DNA from 3 places in the Shewanella sp. 8A genome. Region 3 is predicted to be linked to each of the others. Evidence: riboswitches for the same ligand, from Rfam matches in the RefSeq annotation. Region 3 holds a riboswitch; each other region holds the start of a gene.
What was found. Region 3 has a riboswitch for lysine ahead of M0413_RS18280 (Na+/H+ antiporter NhaC family protein). Riboswitches for the same ligand answer to the same signal wherever they lie in the genome.

Region 1 (8,013 bases), on a different contig from region 3:
AACTCATCTACAGTATGATCACTACTTAATCTTTCAATAGCCTCTACAACTTTAATCCTAGAGTCAATTTCAGAAAGAATATTCATAGCATCAGAGATGCACCACTCTTGCAATAATAGGTCTACAGCCTCAGCATCATCACTAGAAATATTCGTTAATTTATGCAAAAGAGATAAACCAGCTCGTGACTTCTCTAAATTTATCGCAGCTTTTAAAGCTAACTCTAATATTTCAGGTTTAATATCTGGGTTCTCAGACAATATTTGATCAATGAAATCATACAATTCTTTCCTTGCAAGCCTCGGCAAAGCTTTAATTTCAGATTTATGAATATCAATAACCTCTCTTTTACTTTTATCTATTTCACTTTTTGATAGTTCCAAATAACAAGACTTAACGAAAGAAGAAATTTCATCTGAAATAAGATCTAAAGACGAAAAGTCAGATTTAAAACCTGACCAATCTGCTTCAATAAAATCAAACAAACTCTCAGACTCTGCAATAACAGTATATCTCTTTGCAAAAGATTTTCTGCCATCAAGAATTTGATTACCACGGATCGACCAAGATGGATTACCTAAAAGTCGCCCACCTAACCAAAATGCAACTCCATGCTGAGTTGATGTTCTTGAAACTGTCGAAGAATCTACTAATGTTAGTCTTATTTTTATCTTACCGATCGGATTTATTTCATGTACCTTTACAATGCCTGGATGTTCAGAAAGGCACACTTGTCGACCATTTACAGTAACTTTAAACTCTGGATTAAATAAAAATCTGGCAGAAATTATTTCTGAAAGTTCCTTCTCATCAATTAGATTTCTTTTCACAAGAATCTTAATTAAGGTACCATGCCCAGACTTAGGGAAACTATGAGAGTTAACTACTACGATAGGTTGAGAACCATCAGATAACTCTAGTTCATATGAGTTACATACTCCATCCTTCCATGTCTCAACAAAATAAGTATCATTAAAACACAATCCTGCATGACGTCCAACACCGTTACGGCCAAATGCTAATCGGTTTCTTACAATATCATTATCTTTGGGTACTTCGACAAAAGCTCCCTGATGACGCCTTCTGTCATATCGAAGCTTCAACCATCTTTGTTCAAATTCTTTATTAGAAAGCCCAGTGCCATTATCTTCAACTGTTATATATTGGTCTCTGTCAGAAGGTATTCTTATTGAAACCTTTGAAGCGCCAGCATCATGTGAATTGGCAATTAGCTCTGTAATTGCCACATCTGGCTTTGTAGCGATTGAACCAATCTCTCTAATTAAAAAACCCTTTTCATAAGTTACTGAATATGACATTTAACCTCCTTATACAGATCAAAAAGATAAAAAGATCGGACAGCCGCTTTTTATGCCTTAACAATCGACCAATAACACCTGAGCTTAAGTAATACACCATCCCCTCGGAGTTGCCGCAGGGTATTTGCGTTCGTTGCGTGAGCGAGGCATGGATGCCGAGATAGCGTCAGTCGAATCAGGGACGAGCGTCTGACGCGATAGCATTAGAACGCTTAATGCCCAAGGGGCTTTCAACTCCGTTAGGGGCGTCTTGGCTGATGTGAAAACAATAGGCAAGGAGGATAGGACGAGCAGTCCACCTTGGTCGACTTTTGTTTAAAAATCAAGGGGGAAGCCCCACGACCTTGATATATCTCGGCCGCTAGGCCGTAATCACCCCATAATTCATCAAGTCACAAAGCATTAACTTCAATTGTTAAATATTTAATTATGCTTTAAACGCCTAAAAAACAACGTAATCAATAGCATCAACAATGTGAAATCCATAGTCCCACCACCGCCTTCGGATGATTTTTCAGGTTCACCAGTATCATTAACGATAAATGTCACATCAAATGTCAATTGTGCGCCCAACGGATCAGTTGCGGTGACAGTCATTAGATATTGGCCTTTAGTCTTAACAGCACCTTGGAATATTCCATCCTCTCTTGCCATTAATCCACTCGGTACATTCTTATATGTATAAGTCACAGGCTCTCTATCAGGATCAATGACAATTCCAGGAAGTCCACCGTAATATTCTTGATCTTTCTGAAGATACTGAATACCAATCTCCGCAGTTAAAATAGGAGCATCGTTAACGTTAGTCGGTGTAATATAAAAGATCTCTGTAGATAATGGAGGAATATTCACTCTCACTTGAATGGAACTGGCTGGTGTTGGATCAATTAAATTTTTTGAGGCAAACATATCTTCATTAGTAAAAGTCCCACGAATATATTCACCATCCCAAATCAATCTTTCATGTATATATTCAGTTTGAAAACCGGTAACCACAAGGTTGTTTCCATTTAGAAAATGCTTCTTAATATTTATCGCCAAAGGAACATCTTGAATAGCTGGAATAGAGCCTGTAGGTAAACCACCTTTATATATAAGAGGGTTAGGGTTAGAGAGGGTAAACGTTGTAATATTAGGTGACATTAAGTTAACGAAAAAACCTTTCTTGTCGTCAGTGAGCTGAAACCAACCATCTGCAATAGCATACACCTGGGAAGACTTATAAAAATACTTTTCTTCATCATCAAACACGTAAGAATGTCTTCCAGAGCGTTCAATAAAATAATTTTCACTCTTTAAATAAATAGCTTCTTTGGGATAACTAACACTATTCTTCATTTTAGATAGAAAAAACTTATTATCTTCTGATGAGTATTTATAATTCAACAACATATCACTACCCACAATAAATTCTTTCCCATCATTAATTGTATATATAGCTTCAACACCACTAAATCTAGATGAATCAACTCTTTCTGGGATAACTATTTCTTGAAAAACCACAAAGTCATTAATATCAGACTGCCATTTCAAAACATATAACTTAGGCTCTACCTTCGTTTCATTAATCCCCACACTTTCTGGAGAGAAGATGACTTCATCACGACCCTCTAATCGATATAGCTTGTAGGTACTATTTGATATGAGCGATTTATCAGCTAAGATTTTTTTACGTTCGCAAGAATCTATCACACCATTTATACTTAACTTACAAACACTATAATCGTAACTGGTTTTTCCTGTATGAGTATCATCATAATTAGGGTGTAAAGCAATAATGGTATCTTTATTTACAAATTCAACCTGTTCTACATATGAACCGTACTGACCTGAACTAGATGAAAATTCTACTTCTTGAGACAATGATAACTCATTACCTTCAAGAGTAAATCTAACTAATTTTCTAGCTCCGTCATAATTTGACTCAGATAAGGCGTAATAGTTTTTATTATATTCACCTATAGGTTCCACATTAATATAACCAACGAGTTCTGATACTATACCAAAACTGGCAGAGCTAATATAATCCACTCCATTATTATCAACATTATACTTCCATAAATAAATTCTTTTATCAGCAGAAAATTCATCACCAGCAGTACCAGATATTAATATTTCTTTTTTAGCCTCAGAGAAAGCCACCTTTAAGGATGATTTAGGCAGGTTATTTTCATACGTCTTATCAATTGAATAAGGGCTTTCAACCGCTATAGCTGATACTGAAAAAAAAGATAAAATCACTAATATACTTCTATACATACAGACACCTCACCCAACATCAGTATAATTATTAGTTAATCAACATACTCACGTAAAAATCATCAATTCCAACGGATAAAATCAAAAAGATCGGACAGGCACTTTTTATGCTTTAACAATCGACCAATAACACCTGAGCCGAAGGAATACACCACCTCCTCGGAGTTGCCGCAGGGCATTTGCGTTCGTTGCGTGAGCGAGGCATGGATGCCGAGATAGCGTCAGTCGAATCAGGGACGAGCGTCTGACGCGATAGCATAAGAACGCTTAATGCCCAAGGGGCTTTCAACTCCGTTAGGGGGCGGCAAGGGAGATCCAAGAGGGAATTGCTGTTGATCCCCTCTTGGTCGGGTGTGGGTTGAAGACCCACGACCTTGATTCACCTCGGCCGAAAGGCCGCTAAATAACCAGTTCACTACTTTGTGAACCGACAAAAATCTTTCCATGGCTACCGCACTTGGCCAACACCCATTAGCCAAGGGATTGCACTGCTGTAATGCTTTTATAGAATCTAGAATCTAGAATCTAGAATCTAGAATCTAGAATCTAGCACCTAGCACCTAGCACCTAGCACCTAGCACCTAGCATCTAGAGACTTATCGCATATTGTTCAGGAGGTGTTCTTGCGAAATAAAGATACATCTTCCTGATGCAAGTGAACTGAATCGAGGTCACGATTAAGTTTCATCCTTGTTAAAAACCTAAGATAACGTTGTGCTGAACATCTGTCTACCACTTTCACATTACAAATTAGATAGTTAAGTGATGACTTAAGTTTGCTTGAATGGATGCAGGTTTACTCAAGCCCACAAAAAACCAAGGGGCCCGTGGGCCCCTGGTTGATAGCGTGTAAAAGTGCCTTATGCCGTAGCTAACAAAGGCTGATTTTTCGTTTTACGCAGATGATAAGCAGTGAAGAGTACAAACCACAGGGCGCTTACGGCAAATCCAGCTAAGGTTGAATGCATAATCCCCATGGCCAAATAGCCTAAGGTGGCGCCAAAGGCGATGGCTAAGGCATAGGGTAGCTGGGTCATCACATGGTCAATATGGTGGCAACCTGCCCCCGTGGCCGACAAAATACTGGTGCTGGAAATCGGCGAGCTATGATCGCCAAACACTGAACCCGCAAGCACTGCGGCAAGCATTGGCAGCATTAACGCGATATCACTGGCAGCGGCCATGTCGCCAGCCAGTGGCAACATAATACCAAAGGTGCCCCAACTGGTTCCGGTGGCAAATGCCATGGCGCAGGACAACACAAACACCACCGCAGGCAACACTTCTATTGGCAAGTTACCGTTGGCGAGGGAGGCCAGATATTTGCCAGTCTCAACATCGCGAACAACCGCACCAATCGCCCAGGCAAACAGCAAAATATTAATGGCGGGTAACATGGCCATCACGCCTTGCGGGGCGGCTTTAAGCCAGTTTTTAGCACCCAATTTTAACCGCAGCGCAAGCAGAATTGACACCGCTAAGCTGCACAGCGCGCCATACACTAGCGAGGAGCCCACATTGGTGTTTTCAAAGGAGCCAAGTACGCTAAATGGCAGCCCTTTTTCATCCAACACTGCCGCACCAGAGGAGATCATAAAATACACGGTCGCGCCGGTGAGGGTTAGGATCGGCAATACCATATCGATCATGCCACCGTTACTTTCTTCAGGGCTTTCCATATCTAAGCCGATTGGACGAGGCTTAGACGGATCCCAAAGCTTCCCTTCCAGCGCCCATGCTTCATGTTTACGCATCGGGCCGATATCCATTTGAAAGATAATCACCACCAGCACCATCAACAGGGTAAACACGGCATACAGATTCATCGGGATCATCTCAACAAAGGCTGAGATTGGACTTTGCTCGCTAATGCCGTGGGCGGCCATAATGCCACCGATAAGCGCGATAATATAAGCGCCCCAAGAAGAGATGGGCATCAATACGCACACGGGCGCAGCGGTAGAATCTAAAAGATAAGCCAGTTTAGCGCGGGAGATTTGAAAGCGATCAGTCACCGGACGGCAAATGGCGCCAACCGACAAACTATGAAAAAAGTCGTCAATAAAAAACGCAAACACCATCACGCCAGTTAAGCCTTTCGCGCCGCGACGGGTCTTAGCGCGCTTAGCTGCCCACTCGGCAAAGGCGCGGGTGGCGCCAGAAACCGTCATCAGACTAATGAGTCCGCCAAGCAACAACATAAACAGCAACATATTGATATTGTCGCGATTAAGTGCGCCATCGACCCAAAAAATCTTCAGCACGGTATTGAACATATAGTGCAATGAATCAAGGGGAGAAAACTGATTGAGCAACAAACTGCCGGCCACAATCCCTACGCCAAGGGATAACAGTACGCGACGTGTGATGATCGCCAAGGCGACGGCTAACAAAGGGGGAAGTACTGACCAACCTGAGTCAGCAAAATGACTAATGTCCATGATCTCTTTTCACCAAAAAACGGGTGGAGATCTACCGAGAGGATAAAGAAACAAAACCTATAGGGAGGTATTACTCCTCAGCCCCTTCAGGTAGCGCTCCATAGTGGATGACTATGGCAGTCTTGCACCTATTTGATGCAAAACCAGCAGCTCGGTTTGATGACCTGGCTACTTCGGCGCTGACTCCTTTCCTTGTACATCTGCGGCATCACCCTCCGCACAAGTAGTCATAGGCAGCGCGCCTCTACTTAAAGGTATTCGAGCGGGCATTCTAGCGAGATGGGAACTGATAGCAAGTATTTTGATCCCACTCGCGTATAAAACAATGAATCACCTACAAGTTGGTAACACAAGAAACATCCACCTTTCAAGCGTTGCAATAGCGCCAAATGGACTTATACGAGTAAATGTTTACCAAAAAAATCTAAGGTTCTTGTCCATGCGAGCTCAGCCGTTGGCTCATCATAACGGGCGGTGGAGTCATTGTGAAAACCGTGATTAACATTGGGATAAAGGTAGGCTATATACTCGGCTTTATTAGCCTTTAGCTGGGCTTCATACTCGGCCCATGTATCGTTAATCCGTTGATCTAAAGCGGCAAATTGCAACATCAGTGGGCCTTTTACTCGGCTACGCAGCTCAGTTGCTGCGGGTGTGCCATAAAAAGGCACACCCGCCGCTAGCTCATCGGGAATGGTGGCGGCAAGCATATTGACGATATAGCCACCAAAGCAGAAACCGACGGCGCCGAGTTTGCCATTACTCTGCGGGTGCGACTTTAAAAAGCGCGCGGCGGCGATAAAATCCTGCTCGATTTTGGCCCTATCGAGGCTCGCTTGCATGGCGCGGCCCGCATCATCATTACCGGGATAACCACCAAGGCTATAAAGCGCATCGGGGGCAAAGGCTATATAGCCCTTGGCCGCTAAGCGGCGGGCCACATCTTCGATATAGGGATTTAAGCCTCGGTTCTCGTGCACCACTAACACCACAGGGGCTTTTTTACTGAGATCTAAGGTCTTAGGATCGCCCGCCTTTTGGCCTGGGATCAGCAACGCGTTTGGCAAGACTAAATAACCGCGACCTTCACCATAACCATCGGGGGATGGAAATTTCACATAACTGGCTTGAATGCTGGGATCGTTAAAGGAGACTTGCTCGGCTAAGGCGTAATTAGGCATTAGTGCGCCCGTCAGCGTGGTCATGGTAAAACCCAGTGCCACTAGGCCCGCAAGGCGAGCCATAAACTCACGGCGGTCGATAATGCCGTGGGCATATTCGTCATACCAGTCAAAGGCTTCCTGAGGAATGACAGGGAAAGGTGGTGTGGTTAGTTCTGGCTTATGATCTGGGCTCATCGTTCTTTCTCCATTTAACAAGCTAACCACTGGTTTATATTCCCTAGCTTGTGAGTTATCTAGCGGCCTTACCAAGAGTAAAGGATGAGAGCTTGTCAGGGCAATTAGCTTTATGCCGCACCTTTAATAATTCTCCACTCATCAATAGCCAATTTATGGTTGATCATGCGCCCAAATTGGCGTGAGCTTTTTATTCCCTAGGGGCATTTTTGTGTATAATGTCGCCAAACAACATATTAATATCATTACATTTCAATAACATAAGTTACCAATGGAGTTCAAATGGCTATAGGGATATGCAGGGTACTTTGTACCACTGTCACGCTCACGCTTGGGTTAACGGCTTGCGATAATCAGGTTTCTGATAAGTCAGCAAGTATTCCCGCTTCGCGCGAGTATCAGATTATTTCTACTTCACACCTCAACGATAGTTTCGAAACTCGTAAAGTGTTGCAGGCACGATTGCTGCTGGATTACCAGTTACAAGATACAGAAGGTAAGACGGCCAGCTTAACCACACCACTAACCCATAATGCCCGCTTTTTTATCCAACCTAACCTGCTGCAAATTAGCGATTATGGCATGCCGATCCCAGTGAGTAATATCGACCCAAAAGCCAAATCCAATGAAATCGCT
Region 2 (8,013 bases), on a different contig from region 3:
CTGCAAAAAACCGCGCGAGAGCTAGCCACACTCTACGGTAACTTAGAGTCACAAGTGGCCGAAAAAACCTTAGCACTGACACGGGCGAATAATGAACTGGCCTTTTTATACGACACTCTGTTAACACTTAATGCCAATAAGCTGGACTATAAGGCCCTCAAAGCAGCATTAAATCAGCTAAAAGATTATGAGTCGATCGAGTATTTGAGGCTGATTATCCAATACCCTGAGCAGGAGCTCGAAGTCGTAGAAGCCGATGGTGGCTGGCCAGAAGGCGCTCACAACAACATCCGCTTTCCGCTACAATTTGAGCAGGCTGATTTAGGTTATTTAGAGCTTATCTCAACCCAAGATATTAATACTCCGTTGTTTAAAAACTTTGCCATTATGCTTACTCGCTCCATCGTTATTCATAACGCTACCGAACAAAGACAACAGTTAGCCCTAATGGAAGAACGTGGTGTTATCGCAAGGGAATTACATGATTCACTCGGGCAAGTGCTTTCTTTCCTAAAAATCCAAATTAGCTTGCTGCGCAAAAATTTAGATCTTAGCTGCCGCAATCCTACCATTGAGGGACAACTCACAGAGATCAACGAAGGGGTTAGTACAGCCTATGTACAACTCCGAGAGTTACTATCCACCTTCAGATTAACCATTAAGGAGCCCAATCTGAAGAATGCGATGGAAGCAATGCTTGAGCAGCTCAGAGCAAAAACCGATATCAAGATCCACCTCGATTATAAGCTTTCCCCCCAATGGCTAGAGGCGAAACAACATATCCATATTTTGCAGATCACCCGAGAAGCAACGCTCAACGCTATCAAACATGCCCGTGCTAGCCATATCAATATTCGCTGTTATAAAGATGAGCATGGTATGGTTAATATCAGTGTAAGTGATGATGGTGTAGGCATTGGCCATATTAAAGAACGGGATCAGCACTTCGGCATAGGCATCATGCATGAACGTGCCAGCAAATTAGGCGGCACGGTTGTATTTAGCAGCAATGATCCGCAAACTAGTCGCAAAGGAATCACTGGACAGCTCGAGCCAGAAAATCCAGACTCGCCCCTTGAACCCCATAGCACATCCAATTTATCACAGGGCACCAAAGTCACTTTAATCTTCCCTTCTCAACAGGAGCCTACACATGGGTAAACCTTATTCTGTTCTGGTGGTCGATGATCACCCTCTCTTACGTAAAGGTATCTGCCAATTGATCGCCTCAGATCCAGACTTTAACCTCTTCGGTGAAGTGGGTAGCGGTTTAGATGCTTTAAGCGCCGTAGTAACTGATGAACCTGACATCGTCTTGCTCGATCTCAATATGAAGGGAATGACTGGCCTCGATACCCTCAATGCCATGCGCCAAGAAGGCGTGACTTCACGAATCGTGATCTTAACCGTTTCAGATGCAAAACAAGATGTTATTCGCCTATTACGTGCGGGAGCTGACGGTTACTTACTCAAAGATACCGAGCCAGATTTGCTGCTCGATAAACTCAAAAATGCCATGTCAGGCCACAGAGTGATCAGCGAAGAAGTTGAAGAATATCTCTATGAACTCAAAAATGCCGCCGATGAACAAGAATGGATTTCAAGCCTCACCCCAAGGGAGCTACAGATCCTGCAACAACTGGCGGAAGGATTAAGTAATCGTATGATTTCAGAGCATTTACACATCAGTGAAGGCACTGTGAAAGTGCATGTCAAAAACCTGTTGCGTAAAGCTAATGCCAAGTCGAGAACCGAAATGGCTGTAAGATATTTGAACAATTGATATTGGATAAGTGATAGACTTACTCCATTAAATAATAAAGGCAATCAATAGATTGCCTTTATTATTTGTTGATATTCACAGCGGGCGGTTATAGCCCTTTTTGCACAAATTCATACCAACTAAGTAGCGCTTCTTCTAAATCTTCTAGCCCACAGTAAGCCTCAGATTCAGCATCATAGAGGGACATCGCCTCTTCGAGTTCATAATCCTGCTCAAATCCTAAAGCATTAGCGTAAATTCGTGCCTGCTCCTCATCCAGATCTAAGGTAATATCTTTGCCGATAAAACGCCAAGAAACTCGCTTACCTGTTTGAATTTCTTTGATAATATCGAGCACTTGCTGAATTTTGGCTAACTCAGGCCCCAACTCTTCTGAAAACCATTGGCCCAGTACCTCATGGTCCATGCTAAAGCTGGCTAAATACGTGCCAGTCAAACTGTTACGCCGAAATTCATATTCCATTTTATCTTCTCAATACATTACAACTAAGGCTAATTTTAATCTATTTCATCATAAGTTGCTTGGCCAGCAATTTACTCATCTAGCGCTGAGGTTATTGTGAGAGGAAACGACGCTAGGCTTCATTTCCACTGTAAAATCAGTTAGCTTTACCCGATGATTTAGCATGAGATGGAATGTGACATGCACGAAGGATTTATCTATAGCATAGTGCTTAGCGGCGCACGAGCTGGCTCAACCTTAAGCCCAGAACAACTTGAAAATTGGGACCCTAAGGACGGGTTGATTTGGGTACACCTACGTTATCGCCACAAAAAGGCTCGCCATTGGGTGTTAAACAGCGGTCTTAATAAAGTCGAAACCGATGCCCTGCTCGCCCAAGATACTCGCCCTCGAGCCGTATTGGCAGGGGAAGGCGTATTACTCGCACTGCGCGGCATTAACTTAAATCCAAACTCAGCACCTGAAGATATGGTGGCCGTGCGAATTTACGCCGATAGACAGCGCATTATCTCCACCTGTGATCGCGAGTTGCAATCGATTAAAGATGTGGCAGAACTGATCATGGAAGGCACAGGCCCCACCACCACAGGAGATTTTCTCCTCGCCATTTGTGAAAAACTGACTACACGTAAAGTCGATTTTATCGATACGCTAGAGGAGCAACTTTCAGAATTAGAAGAACAAGTTGTTTCTGGCAATGTTAAAGATTTACGTACTGATATTGCCGAACTACGCCGACAAACCGTAGCCTTGCGCCGCTATTTAGGCCCACAGAAAGAAGCCTTCACTAAGATGCTGTCCGATCAATTTGTGCTGTTTAATGAACCCGAAAAACTTAAGATGCGCGAAACCACGGATAAGCTTATTCGCACAATTGAAGACTTAGATGCACTGCGCGACCGAGCCAATGTGACCCAGGAAGAATTACTCAGCCAGCAATCGGAGCAGCTAAACAAGCGCTTGTATTTCTTATCCTTAGTCTCGGCAATTTTCTTGCCTCTAGGCTTTTTAACCGGTTTGCTTGGGGTCAATATCGGCGGTATTCCCGGTGCGGATAACGCATGGGCTTTTGCGACCTTCTGCGGCATTTTAATATCGCTGGTTGCCCTGCAAATGGCGCTCTTCTATCGCTTTAAGTGGTTGTAGACTGTAATAAAAAACGCCAATCTCGAGATTGGCGTTTTGTTTTGCAGATTGCCGTTAATACGGCAATTCAAACAGGTTGGTCATGACTTTATAGAGCTCTGTGCCTTGATGCACCGACGCCGAGGCAAAATGGAGTATAGGCACACAATCCTGCGGCAAACTGAGTGCCGTCAGCTCCTGCGCACTGCCATATAAGTCGAGTCGCAGCAGATTGACTAAGGTCTCACCCGCAGCAAGCGGCTCTCCCACGGGCGCCACATATTCCACCAAGCCAGCCATAGGCGCATGGTACTTTTTGTAATCCTTAAGATAACAGCCAAAACGCGGCATCTTAACGGGTTCCACTTGCTCGGCAATCACCCCGCGATGACTTAAATAGGCCAAAATGCCTTTAGCATCGACTAAAGCATCCTCAAGGCAAATGCGTTCTTGGCTCGCCAGTTCCAAGGTAAAAGCTGAAACGGCGATATTGAGATCCCGCCCCTGCGCTTTTGCCACTTCACTCAATTGCCACCAAGGACAAAATGCCGCCTCATCCATTGCGCCACCAAAACTATTAGGGATCACCAGTGTGTAAGGAATCGTGAAAAACTGCGCCGCTGCAATATCATATTCAGGGCAATACAAATGTTTACAGGATTTAGGCCCAGTATGCAGATCGAACACTATATCCGCCGCATGGGCCATAGCCTGTAAGCTAACCGCCAATCTGTGGCCCGTGGTCACACCCCAATCGTTACGTAACCGCTGCTGGCAAGCTTCAATCAAGGTGCTGCGATATGCTTGAATAAGTTCGCTATCGCTAAGCTCAGCATGTTCACTGTACCAAGCGGGTAAATCTATCGCGTGATTTAAGTACTCACGATTCCAGTTTACGCCAGTGATAGGGTCAAAACGCCCCAGTGTAAACTCACCGCTTTTTTGATTAATTCCCAGCGGATTAGCCAAGGGCACTAAGGTAATTTCCCCTAAGATGTGGCAATTTTCCAGCTGTTTCATCAATTGATAAATCACCGCATTACCTTGCACCTCAGCGCCATGGACATTAGCCTGAATATACACTTTAGGGCCAGATACGTGACCACTTGGCTTGAAGTGATAAATCGGTAGCGTCAGAGCCTGCCCTGCGGCAAGCTCCCCAATTTGCAGAGACGATGTCGTCGGCAACATACTAAACGCCTTCAAACAAATTTTCGTGCAACGCTTTAACCACTTGTGCCGCTTCGGATTCGGCCACTAACACACACAAGTTATGCGGGCTGGCACCTTGGCAGATCATGCGCACATTATGGGGTTCGAGCACTTCAAACACGCGGCGACAAATACCCGCAGTCGTAGCGATGCGATTACCGATAATCGCCACGAGGGCTAAACCATCCTCCACGCGCACGCGGCAATGTTGCGATAATTCTTGCAGTAACGCTTCACTTAATAAACCTTGTCCGCTTGAATCGGAGCCGGTTTTATCTAGAGTGAGCGATACGTTAACTTCGGAGGTGGTGATCAAATCCACACTGATCTTGTGTCTTGCCAATGTGGCAAAGGTTTCAGCCAAGAAGCCCTGCGCATGCAGCATTTGTAGGCTGTGCAGATTGAGTAGCGTCTGGTCGCGGCGCAGCGCCACCGCGCGGAACACGGGTGCATCTTCAACCTGATGGCGGATCCAAGTGCCACCCTTTTCAGGCTCCTTGCTTGAACCGACAAACACTTGAATTTGTTGGCGCACGGCCGGAAGAATCGTCGCAGGATGTAATACTTTGGCACCGAAGGTCGCCATTTCAGCGGCTTCGTTAAAACTGATTTCGGCAATAGGATGGGCGTTTGGCGCGAGGCGCGGATCGGTCGTGTAAATCCCGGCCACATCGGTCCAAATCTCAACCGCTGAGGCTTTTAACGCTTCGGCTAACAGTGCCGCTGAATAGTCGCTACCGCCACGGCCGAGAGTTGTGGTTTGCCCCGCTTCATCTGAGCCAATAAAACCTTGAGTCACAATCACTTGCTCAGATAACAGCGGCAGTAAATGCTCACTCGATAGCAAAGCAATTTGCTCAACCTGTGGCTCTGCGCGGCCAAAATGGCTGTCGGTGCGCAGCACACGGCGCACATCGAAGGCACTTGAGTTGGCGCCTTTTTCGCGCAATACCGCCGCAAATAATGCCGACGAACACTGCTCGCCAAGGGACAATAACTCATCCATGGTGGCCTTGCTGCGCTGGAACGCCAGCGCTTCGCTTAATACCGCCATACGGCTTAACAGCTTATCTAATGCGGCAGCAACATCGTTAGGGCGACCCAGTTTATCTAAGATAGCGTATTGAATCTGCGCAATTTGCTTTAATCGTTGTAAGCGACCATCGTCGTTAATTGACTCCTGGGTCAGTTCAACCAACAGGTTCGTCACGCCACTGGAGGCGCTAACCACCACTAAACGGCAATCGGGATTGCCCAGTACGATATCGGCGCAGCGATTCATTGCACCGTAATCGGCGACTGAAGTACCACCAAACTTTGCGACAACAAGAGACATTAGCGCACCTCCGCAGAAGAAGAAGACACGGCACAAACTAGGATAAGATATTGATTAACTAACATGATTACGCTCCGAACTAACTTCGTTCGAAGAGCCTGGTGCTCAATGATACGCACCCCAATAGAAGGGAAACAGCAATCGTCACCAGAAGCTCTCCACCAATTACAGGTGACAATCGTTAGGATTCAGCCTAAGCGACCGACATAAACATGCAGCAACCATATCTATGCCTCGGCGTTAATCTCCCTCATCAATCATCGCTGGAGTTTGTGCTCCTCTGACTGACTACCTAGTTAACGCTCCTCTTCTGTTCCTTTCCGCCGGAAAGGGACGAAAAAAGTAGCAATAAACCCCTAATGAAGTCAATGCTAATTTCACACACTATATACAAATTCAATAAACGCATTTAAAAACAATGGGAATTTAAAACGTTTGCGACTCATGCCAAATGAGAATAGGGAAAAATCAATCAGATCTAGCAAAGAAGAAAAACAAACTAGCCTTGCCGTGAGATCAGCAAAGCTTAGTCAGAGGAGCGATTAAAAGCGTCAATCGCGGTTAGGTGACCAAGTCCGGTAGCTCATAAACCAAACGCACATAGTCGTTAAATCGACCTAAACACACCTCTGTTTGCCCGGCTAATGTACAAGGCACTAAACTCACCTCGCCCTGTTCCACCATGTAGATAGCGTATTGATTAAACTTTTTCCCCAACTGCAAGGCCATGCTGCGATCAATAAACACGGCCCAGCTCTTCTCCATATGGGATAAATCTGGCGATGCCCCAATCAGTGCACGATAGGGACTGCCTAATAATTCAATTTCACGTAGAAGTTGGCGGTCGAGTAATCGGTTTTGGCTGGGAGTGAGGGGGGTTGAAGCGGGATTATGGGCGGTAATTACAGCAAAGGAAAAATCACAGGATAATGCTTGAGTAAGCAAAAACAACGGCGTTTGATAATGCTGCCACAAATCTTGAGTCATGTTGTCCATTGGTAGTCTAGTCGAAAAATGAACCCGCGCTAGTTTAACAGAGAGCCTAAAAAATCCAAAGAGGCGTGAACTGGCTCACAAGAATTAAAAATACATTAGTTATACTAATCAATGACTAAAGTAAATATCATGGTAAATCAGCGTCTCAGCCTGAAATTTGTTAACATTTCATTTGTTAACAAATGCCTAAAACGAGTACAATGTCGTCATTGGCCAGTTAAGCAGATAACATTAAGTTTGCTTAATCTTGACAAGGGTTTGTTAGATTCCTCTGCGAAATCACCTTATGCTGGCCAGACATCTTTTAAAATGTGTTCTACATTTGATTTATCATTTAAACATTTTAAAAAAAAACAATAGTTAAGGAACTATTTTTAACTATTGCTTATCGAAGTTGATACTGGTTACGTTTTATCGTATTACACTTTAAACGTTCACTTATATACATCCTGACGTGTAGCCGTGAAGATCTTCCCTTTGAAGCACAGAGCAGTAAGTGGAAGTATCAACATTTTATGAATATAAGAATCCGATGTAAGTGATTCTTATGGTTAGAATATTGGTTAAAATTTAGGTACTTAATATGCAAAATCCGCACATTCTGATCGTTGAAGATGAAGCCGTTACCCGTAACACGCTAAGAAGTATTTTCGAGGCAGAAGGGTATGTGGTAACTGAGGCCAATGATGGCGCAGAAATGCATAAGGCTATGCAGGAAAACAAAATTAACCTCGTGGTTATGGACATTAACCTACCAGGTAAAAACGGTCTGTTGTTGGCACGTGAATTACGTGAAATCAACAACATCGGTCTGATCTTCTTAACAGGCCGTGACAACGAAGTCGACAAAATCCTTGGACTTGAAATTGGCGCGGACGATTATATTACCAAGCCGTTCAACCCTCGTGAATTGACGATTCGTGCTCGCAACCTTCTGACTCGTGTTAATAGCGCAGGCAATGAAGTCGAAGAAAAGAGCTCTGTAGAATACTATCGTTTTAACGATTGGAGCCTAGAGATCAACAGCCGTTCTCTCGTCAGCCCACAGGGTGAATCTTACAAACTGCCACGTAGCGAATTCCGCGCTATGCTGCACTT
Region 3 (8,013 bases):
ATGATCAACAAGACCGGTGGCAAGTTTGAGCTCGCACCATGGGACTGGGAGTTTTACGCAGAGAAAGTCCGCCAAGAAAAATACGCTCTTGATGCCAATAGCATTCGCCCCTACTTCGAATTTAACCGCGTCCTAGAAGACGGCGTGTTCTATACGCTTAAAGAGTTGTATGGCGTGACGTTAAAACCACGTCCAGATTTGCCTGTATACCACCCAGATGTGAAAGCCTATGAAATGTTTGATGCCGATGGCTCAAGCATGGCGATTTTCTATGCTGATTACTTTGCCCGTGAAGGCAAACGCGGTGGCGCATGGATGAGCTCGTTTGTAGGGCAATCCTTCCTCGAAGGTACTAAGCCTGTCGTAGTTAACGTGATGAACATTAAAAAGGCGCCTGAAGGCCAACCGACCTTCGTCAGCTACAACGAAGTCACCACCATGTTCCACGAAATGGGCCACGGTACCCACGGTATGTTCTCCAAAGTGACTTACCCAAGTCTTTCTGGGACTTCGGTATCCCGTGACTTTGTGGAATTTCCATCGACTTTCGAAGAAGATTGGGCGGCCCACCCTAAAGTGTTAGCCAACTACGCCAAGCACTACGAAACAGGCAAGCCTATCCCTGATGAGTTACTGCAAAAACTGTTAAAATCCGGCAGCTTTAACCAAGGCTTCGATACGTTAGAGTATATGGCTGCGGCGCTAGTGGATATGGAATGGCACTCATTAAGCCCTGATGCACCATTGCAAGATGTAGCGACCTTTGAGGCTAATGCGCTGAAAAAGCACGGCTTAAATATCACCGCTGTACCGCCACGTTATAAGTCAACTTACTTTGCCCACGCCTTCCCGGGTGGTTACTCTGCAAGTTACTACGCGTATATGTGGAGTGAAATTTTAGCGGCTGACGCCTTTGCCTATGTGCAAACCCAAGGCGGCCTAAATCGTGAGATCGGCATGAAATATCGTAAGACCATTCGCGAAGTGGGCAACAGTATTGCGCCAATGGAAGCTTATAAAAACTTCCGCGGCCAAGAGCCTACCACTGAAGGTTTACTCAACCGCCGTGGACTCAATCAGACTCAGTAATTTTAGATACTGAGTAGATAAAAATCAGCCAGCATAGTTGCTGGCTGATTTGTTTTACATTCTCAATATAAGAGCGAAGTTAAATCACGGACTTATAAAGCCGTACTTTTGGATTTAATGTGCAAACCAAAAATCGTCAATACAAACAATATGCTACAAGTCACTAATCCCGCATTGACCGATTCAGTAAAGCCAAGCACTACGTAGCCGAACATGCTGATCAGCGCAACGATTACGGCGTAGGGAAGCTGCGTCACTACGTGGTCGATATGATGGCAACTGGCCCCCGTCGACGACAAAATAGTGGTATCAGAAATCGGTGAACAATGATCACCAAATACCGCCCCCGCTAATACCGAAGCCAGCATAGGTAACATCATGGCTGTGTGACTTCCCATCGCCATATCCGCAGCTATCGGCAGCATAATCCCGAACGTACCCCAACTGGTTCCTGTAGAGAATGCTGTCAGGCCCGCTAACACAAACATTAATGCAGGTAAGAAAGCAAAGGGAATATTCCCAGTGGCTAGGCTAGCCATAAACTTACCGGTTTCAAGCTGGCCGATCACACCTGCAATGGTCCAAGCAAATAACAAGATGTAAATCGCAGGCAACATAGAGCGAGCGCCCTGCACTACGCCTTTTAATACCATTGATTTTTCAACGCCTTGCACTAGGTTAAGTACCAGCGCAACTGCTAAACCAATCAGGGCACCAAAGAACAGTGATGAACTCACATCGGTTTTTTCAAAAGCTGAAATAATATTAAATTCAATACCTTCTTTCGCTAATACCTGGGCACCACTGTCGATCATAAAATACAGGGTCGCAAATACCAGCACGGTAATAGGTAAGAATAAACCGAGGATTTTACCCGTTTCGGCTTCGGGTAAATCGGCATTCGCTCCAGGCGGAAATCCTTTATTCTCATCATATAAATTACCGCGCTGCGCATTTAATTCATGCTCACGCATAGGGCCAATATCTAAGCCCATAAATGCAACACAAAGTAATAATAATAAAGAGAAAATAGCGTAAAAATTCATAGGGATCATTTGAATAAACACACTCAAATGACCAGAGTCGGCAAAACCGTGGGCGGTTAATATGCCGCCGATCAGCGCAATAATATAAGCACCCCAACTGGATACCGGCGAAATAACACAAACCGGTGCCGCCGTTGAATCTAATAAATAGGCTAACTTAGCGCGGGAAATATAATAACGGTCGGTGACGGGCCTTGCGACGGAACCAACGACTAAGCTATTGAAATAATCGTCAATAAAGACAACACAGCCTAAAAACATGGTCAGTAATTTGGCATCGCGTTTATTGCGAATATGCAGGCGCGCCCAATCGGCAAATGCCCTAGCACTACCACTGACGGTAATTAATGCCGTGATCATCCCTAATACAATTAAAAAGCCGAGAATGTATAAATTCCAAGAATTTACGCCATCTTCTGACCAAAACAGTCCTTTTACACTGTTAAATAAAAACTCACCGCTGGCAACAGGTGAAAATTGATTGAGTAATAACACCCCAATCACAATACCTAAACCGAGGGAAAGGAGAACACGGCGAGTGAAAATCGCCAACACAATTGCGACCACAGGCGGCAGCAGAGAAAGTGCCGAATCGGCGTAACTTACTACAGTCATTGATTATTTCTTCGTCAAAATACGAATGGAGGGCGACTGAACTGGTGGGAAAAGGCAATAGATACCCAAGATCACCTGTCCTATCAGTAGCGCTCCATAGTAACTATTCCTAATATCCGTATCAGAAAATACTATGGCAGTGTTGTACCTATTCGGCACAACCCCAGCAGTTGATCGTGATAAATCAAACCACTTCGGCACCAAATCCTTTCGTGAACGATCAACGGAATCACCCTACTGATCACTACTGATATTTGGTGCGCCTCTACTTCTAAGAACGCCCATGCACGGGCGTGAGGCACATAAAAACATAAGCGGCTAAGCAGTTACCACCGCGAAGCCGCTTACTTTGACTTAGCTCACAAATAAAATCAACTTAAGCTTGCAATCAACTGCGGAACGGCTTCGAACAGGTCAGCTTCGAGGCCATAATCGGCAACTTGGAAGATAGGCGCTTCAGGGTCTTTGTTGATAGCCACAATCACCTTAGCGTCTTTCATTCCCGCTAAATGTTGGATCGCGCCTGAAATACCTACTGCAATATAGAGGTTAGGTGCGACAATTTTACCAGTTTGACCGACTTGCAAGTCATTCGGAACAAAGCCTGCGTCAACCGCCGCACGCGAAGCTCCTACTGCGGCACCAAGCTTATCAGCCAGTTGCTCTAACATCCCGAAGTTTTCACCGCTGCCCATGCCACGGCCACCAGATACGATAATGCCAGCATTACCTAACTCTGGACGTGCTGAAACTGTCAGCGCTTGAGACACAAACTGAGCTTTGGCTTCAAACACTTTATCCAAGGTAGTCACAGCAGCGTTATTACCCTGTGTCACCGCATCGAACGCACTGGCACGCACTGTCATCACTTTAATCGCGTCATGACTTTGAACTGTCGCTAAGGCGTTACCCGCATAAATCGGGCGAACAAAGGTATCGCTACTCACCACGCCAATCACTTCCGAAATTTGCGCCACATCTAAAAGTGCTGCCACACGCGGTAACGTGTCTTTACCCGAACTCGATGCCGCTGCGAGGATATGGCTGTAATTTGGTGCTAAGTCCACCAGCAATTTAGCCACGTTTTCGGCTAAATGCGCTTCATAAGCGCTGTTATCGGCGACTAATACTTGCGCGACACCTTGTAGAGCTTGAGCGGCTTGCACCACTGCACCACATTGATGGCCCACCACCAATACATGGACATCACCGCCGATCGCACGAGCTGCGGTGACAACTTTAGCGGTATCCAGTTTCAGCGCCGCATTATCGTGTTCTGCTAATACTAAAATGGCCATTTAGATCACCTTCGCTTCATTCTTTAACTTTTCAACCAGCTCTGCTACAGACGCAACCATAATACCGGCCTTACGTTCAGCAGGCGGCGTCACTTTCACTAGGGTTTGGTGGTTTTTCAAGGTCACACCTAAATCAGCTACCGTCAGCACATCTAATGGCTTACGTTTAGCTTTCATGATATTAGGTAATGAGGCATAACGTGGCTCATTCAAACGTAAATCCGCAGTCACCACAGCTGGCAACGGTAGATTTAAGGTTTGCATACCACCATCTATCTCACGAGCAACTTGAAGTGAATTACCTTCAACTTTAATTGCTGAAGCAAAGGTCGCTTGCGGCATATCCGTTAATGCAGCAAACATTTGGCCCGTTTGGTTATTATCACCATCAATGGATTGCTTACCAAACAGCACTAATTGCGCTTGTTCTTTTTCTTGTACTGCTTTAAGTAATTTGGCAATTGATACTGGTGCTAACTCTTCTTCAGTATCAATGTGAATCGCGCGATCAGCACCTAGTGCTAATGCGGTACGCAATTGTTCTTGAACGGCTTTATTGCCGATGCTCACGACCACTACTTCAGTAGCACTGCCCGCTTCTTTTAAACGAACCGCTTCTTCTACTGCAATTTCACAAAAAGGGTTCAACGCCATTTTGAGGTTTGCGGTATCAACGCTGGTGTTGTCAGCTTTTACCCTGACCTTCACATTGGCATCAACTACGCGCTTAACAGGCACCAATACTTTCATAGGGCTTCCTTCCTACACTTTCATGTACATGGACAAAACATTGGTGATCACCAATGCAGGATAGAGCCACTTTACGTCCTGTTAACGTTAACGTCAACCAAAGTCAAACGCTTGTTTGCATTTTTAAGACTGTCGTATTGGCCACATTTTTGAACACTTATTTGCCATATATAAAAAGTTCAAAAATTAAATAATATTTAATTTTTGTTTATTGCATAATTTTATTTGATTCGAGCAATATTAGTTTCTATCATTTAGCTGTTGTTCACCATTATCCTGTAATAAAAATAGAGTGGGACGAAAATAGATATGAGCGAATTTTTAGAGATATTAACTCACGGTCGTCGTTTTAAAGCTGCTGTAAAAGATCTTAGCGTTGAAGAACTGCGTGATTTAGCGGCTAAACTAGATAAAATTTTAGTTGAGCGTGAGTCAATGGAAGCAGAAGAACAGCAAGCTATTGCTGCTCGTAATGCAAAAATTGAAGAAATCCGTCAACAAATGGAAGCCGTTGGTTTATCAATCGACGATTTAGGTGGTGTTGCAGTTAAAGCCTCGATCAAGAAACGCGCTCCTCGTCCAGCGAAATACCAAATTGAAGTTGATGGCGAAGTGATCCAGTGGACAGGTCAAGGCCGTATGCCAACAGTATTTAAGAACGAAGTCAATAAAGGCCGTTCTATGGATGATTTCTTAATCTAATCCAATACCGTAATGGTAATGACAATAGCCATTCGCTATTATCATTGAGTAACATAAAAAAGCTCGCGCCCTGCGAGCTTTTTTATGCCTATCCCACCCCGCCCATTGTCATTCAAGTAAATGCTTAAATTGCGTTACAATTCATCTTTAGTATTTACATCTACTTTAGGTTACTCTTTATTCACCCTCCGTCTAAGTGAATAAAAAATGCAGATAAACAATAAGATAATAATAATAAGCTGCGGCATAATAAGTAGTTTTGTATCTCAACCCATTTTTGCCGAGGCCAATCCCATCACTCCCGTCAATAAGTTAACTGCATTGACCAATGCAGAATTAATTCTTGCACCGGGGAAACGACTCTCAAATGCCACATTATTAGTTGAAAACAATCGGATCAAAGCCATTATTGACCAAGGTGATATCCCCGCGGCGGCACTAAAAGTCGATCTCAGTGGTTATACTATTTATCCCGGTTTTATCGATCCTTTTACCGATTATGCTATCGAGTTTGAATATCCCAAATTGCAGCTCACTCGTCCAGTATATGATATTAAGCGTATTGGCGGGAATGCTGAAAATGGTGCAATTCACGCTGAAAAAGAATGGTTTAATTACATTTACCCCAATAAAGAACGCGCACGAGATTGGATCAATAACGGCTTTACCAGTGTACAAAGTAGTAAACTCGATGGTATTTTCCGAGGCACGGGTGTCAGTCTTTCACTCGCGGACAAAACTGCCAACGAGGTAATTTATCGGGCGCGCAGCCAACCTTTTATGGCCTTCGATAAAGGTACGTCAGAACAAGACTACCCCAATTCCCTCATGGGTAGCATCGCGCTTATCAGGCAAACCTTTGCTGATGCTAACTGGTATAACCAAAATAAGCACAAATCGGTTAATAGTTCAGCTACACCTCAAATTGAATTTAATATTGCCTTCGAACGTTTAGATAACTTAGCCGAGAAACCAATCGTATTTGAAACAAAAAATCTGAACGATTTGTTGCGTGCAGCGAACCTACTCAAAGAACATAAGCAGCCCGCCAACTTACTCGCAAGTGGCCAAGAATATGCTCGGATCAACGAATTAAAGGCTTTGAATTATCCTTTAATTCTTCCTCTTAATTACCCACAAGCACCCGATGTGGGTACCGATGATGCCGAACGCGAAGTCTCCCTTGCAGAACTCAGACAATGGGAGCGCGCGCCCACAAACCCTGCCGCAGTAGCAAATGCAGGTATCCCCTTTGCGTTTACCCAATTTGGCATTAAGACCGAGGCGTTTTGGCCACGCCTTCGTCAAGCGATTGCGCAAGGACTCAGCGAAGATAAAGCCCTCGCGGCCCTCACCACTCAAGCTGCTGAAATGGCAGGAACCGCTGACTTGACCGGAAAACTTGCCCCGGGCTATATGGCGGACTTTGTCATTACTAAGGGCAATATTTTTAAAGACGGACAAATTTACAGTGTCTGGCTACAGGGACAAGAACAAGCCATCCGCTCACTTTCACAAGCCAAGATGTTGGGTGACTATCAGCTGACGTTGAATAATTTAACTTTAGATTTGAGCCTTGAAGAAGCAGACAAAGCAGGCAAAACCACTTTGCAAGGAAATCTGAGCAGTGGCGAGAAGAGTATTCCACTCTCCAACCTCAAGCTTGAAGACGACGGCCGCGTCAGCTTTAACGCCAATTTAACTGATGCAGGCATTCATGGGATCAGCCGTTTTACCCTCTGGTTTGCCAAAGACGGCATTCAAGGCCGGATGGTAGACGCCCAAAGTCGTAGCATTAATGTTGCTGGTATTGCCCTTACGCCTCCGCTAAAGACGGAGCAAGTAAGCACGCCTAAAGCCGATGCAACGCAAACCTTAGTCAGTCAACTTACCTACCCTAACGTCGCCTATGGTTTAAGTGAGGCGCCCAAAGCCGAGAAACTCCATATTAAAAATGCCACCCTGTGGACCTCAGATAAACAAGGTATCTTGGAACATGCGGATCTGCTAATGGCCAATGGCAAGATTGAAAAAATCGGCCAGCAACTCAACACGCCTTCTGGATATCAAGTCCTCGATGCAACGGGCAAGCACTTAACAGCGGGGATTGTCGATGAGCATTCCCATATTGCCATCAACGGCGGCACCAACGAAGGCACAGACGCAGTCACCTCTGAAGTGCGGATTGGCGATGTGATTAATCCTGAAGATGTCTCCATCTATCGCGCACTCGCGGGCGGCGTGACCAGCGCACAATTACTCCATGGCAGCGCTAATCCTATTGGTGGCCAATCCCAGTTAATAAAAATGAAGTGGGGAGAAAGCGCAGAACAGCTAAAGTTTGCCAATGCCCCTGCCAGTATCAAATTCGCCCTTGGCGAAAACGTTAAACAGAGTAACTGGGGCGAAAAGTTTGTGCAGCGCTTCCCGCAGACGCGCATGGGGGTAAAAGCCTTATTTGAAGAAACCTTCGATGCAGCACTCGCCTATGAGAATGCACTGAAGGATTATGA

Region 1: another riboswitch for lysine. It lies ahead of M0413_RS10780 (Na+/H+ antiporter NhaC family protein); the one in region 3 lies ahead of M0413_RS18280 (Na+/H+ antiporter NhaC family protein).
Region 2: another riboswitch for lysine. It lies ahead of lysC (lysine-sensitive aspartokinase 3); the one in region 3 lies ahead of M0413_RS18280 (Na+/H+ antiporter NhaC family protein).

What each region holds. Positions count from the first base shown of each region.
Region 1 is NZ_JAMDJP010000011.1:126,370-134,382, forward strand. It holds gene M0413_RS10770 (ATP-binding protein) at 1-1,319, opposite strand, end outside; gene M0413_RS10775 (putative Ig domain-containing protein) at 1,743-3,578, opposite strand; gene M0413_RS10780 (Na+/H+ antiporter NhaC family protein) at 4,439-6,019, opposite strand; lysine riboswitch at 6,103-6,274, opposite strand; gene M0413_RS10785 (dienelactone hydrolase family protein) at 6,415-7,377, opposite strand; gene M0413_RS10790 (hypothetical protein) at 7,660-8,013, shown strand, end outside.
Region 2 is NZ_JAMDJP010000003.1:253,526-261,538, reverse strand. It holds gene narQ (nitrate/nitrite two-component system sensor histidine kinase NarQ) at 1-1,161, shown strand, start outside; gene M0413_RS03855 (response regulator) at 1,154-1,783, shown strand; gene M0413_RS03850 (YacL family protein) at 1,872-2,246, opposite strand; gene M0413_RS03845 (zinc transporter ZntB) at 2,427-3,392, shown strand; gene M0413_RS03840 (succinylglutamate desuccinylase/aspartoacylase family protein) at 3,447-4,562, opposite strand; gene lysC (lysine-sensitive aspartokinase 3) at 4,564-5,919, opposite strand; lysine riboswitch at 6,063-6,237, opposite strand; gene M0413_RS03830 (DUF3293 domain-containing protein) at 6,481-6,915, opposite strand; gene arcA (two-component system response regulator ArcA) at 7,499-8,013, shown strand, end outside.
Region 3 is NZ_JAMDJP010000030.1:18,641-26,653, forward strand. It holds gene M0413_RS18275 (M3 family metallopeptidase) at 1-1,089, shown strand, start outside; gene M0413_RS18280 (Na+/H+ antiporter NhaC family protein) at 1,182-2,750, opposite strand; lysine riboswitch at 2,830-3,026, opposite strand; gene M0413_RS18285 (electron transfer flavoprotein subunit alpha/FixB family protein) at 3,122-4,048, opposite strand; gene M0413_RS18290 (electron transfer flavoprotein subunit beta/FixA family protein) at 4,049-4,798, opposite strand; gene M0413_RS18295 (H-NS histone family protein) at 5,108-5,500, shown strand; gene M0413_RS18300 (amidohydrolase family protein) at 5,708-8,013, shown strand, end outside.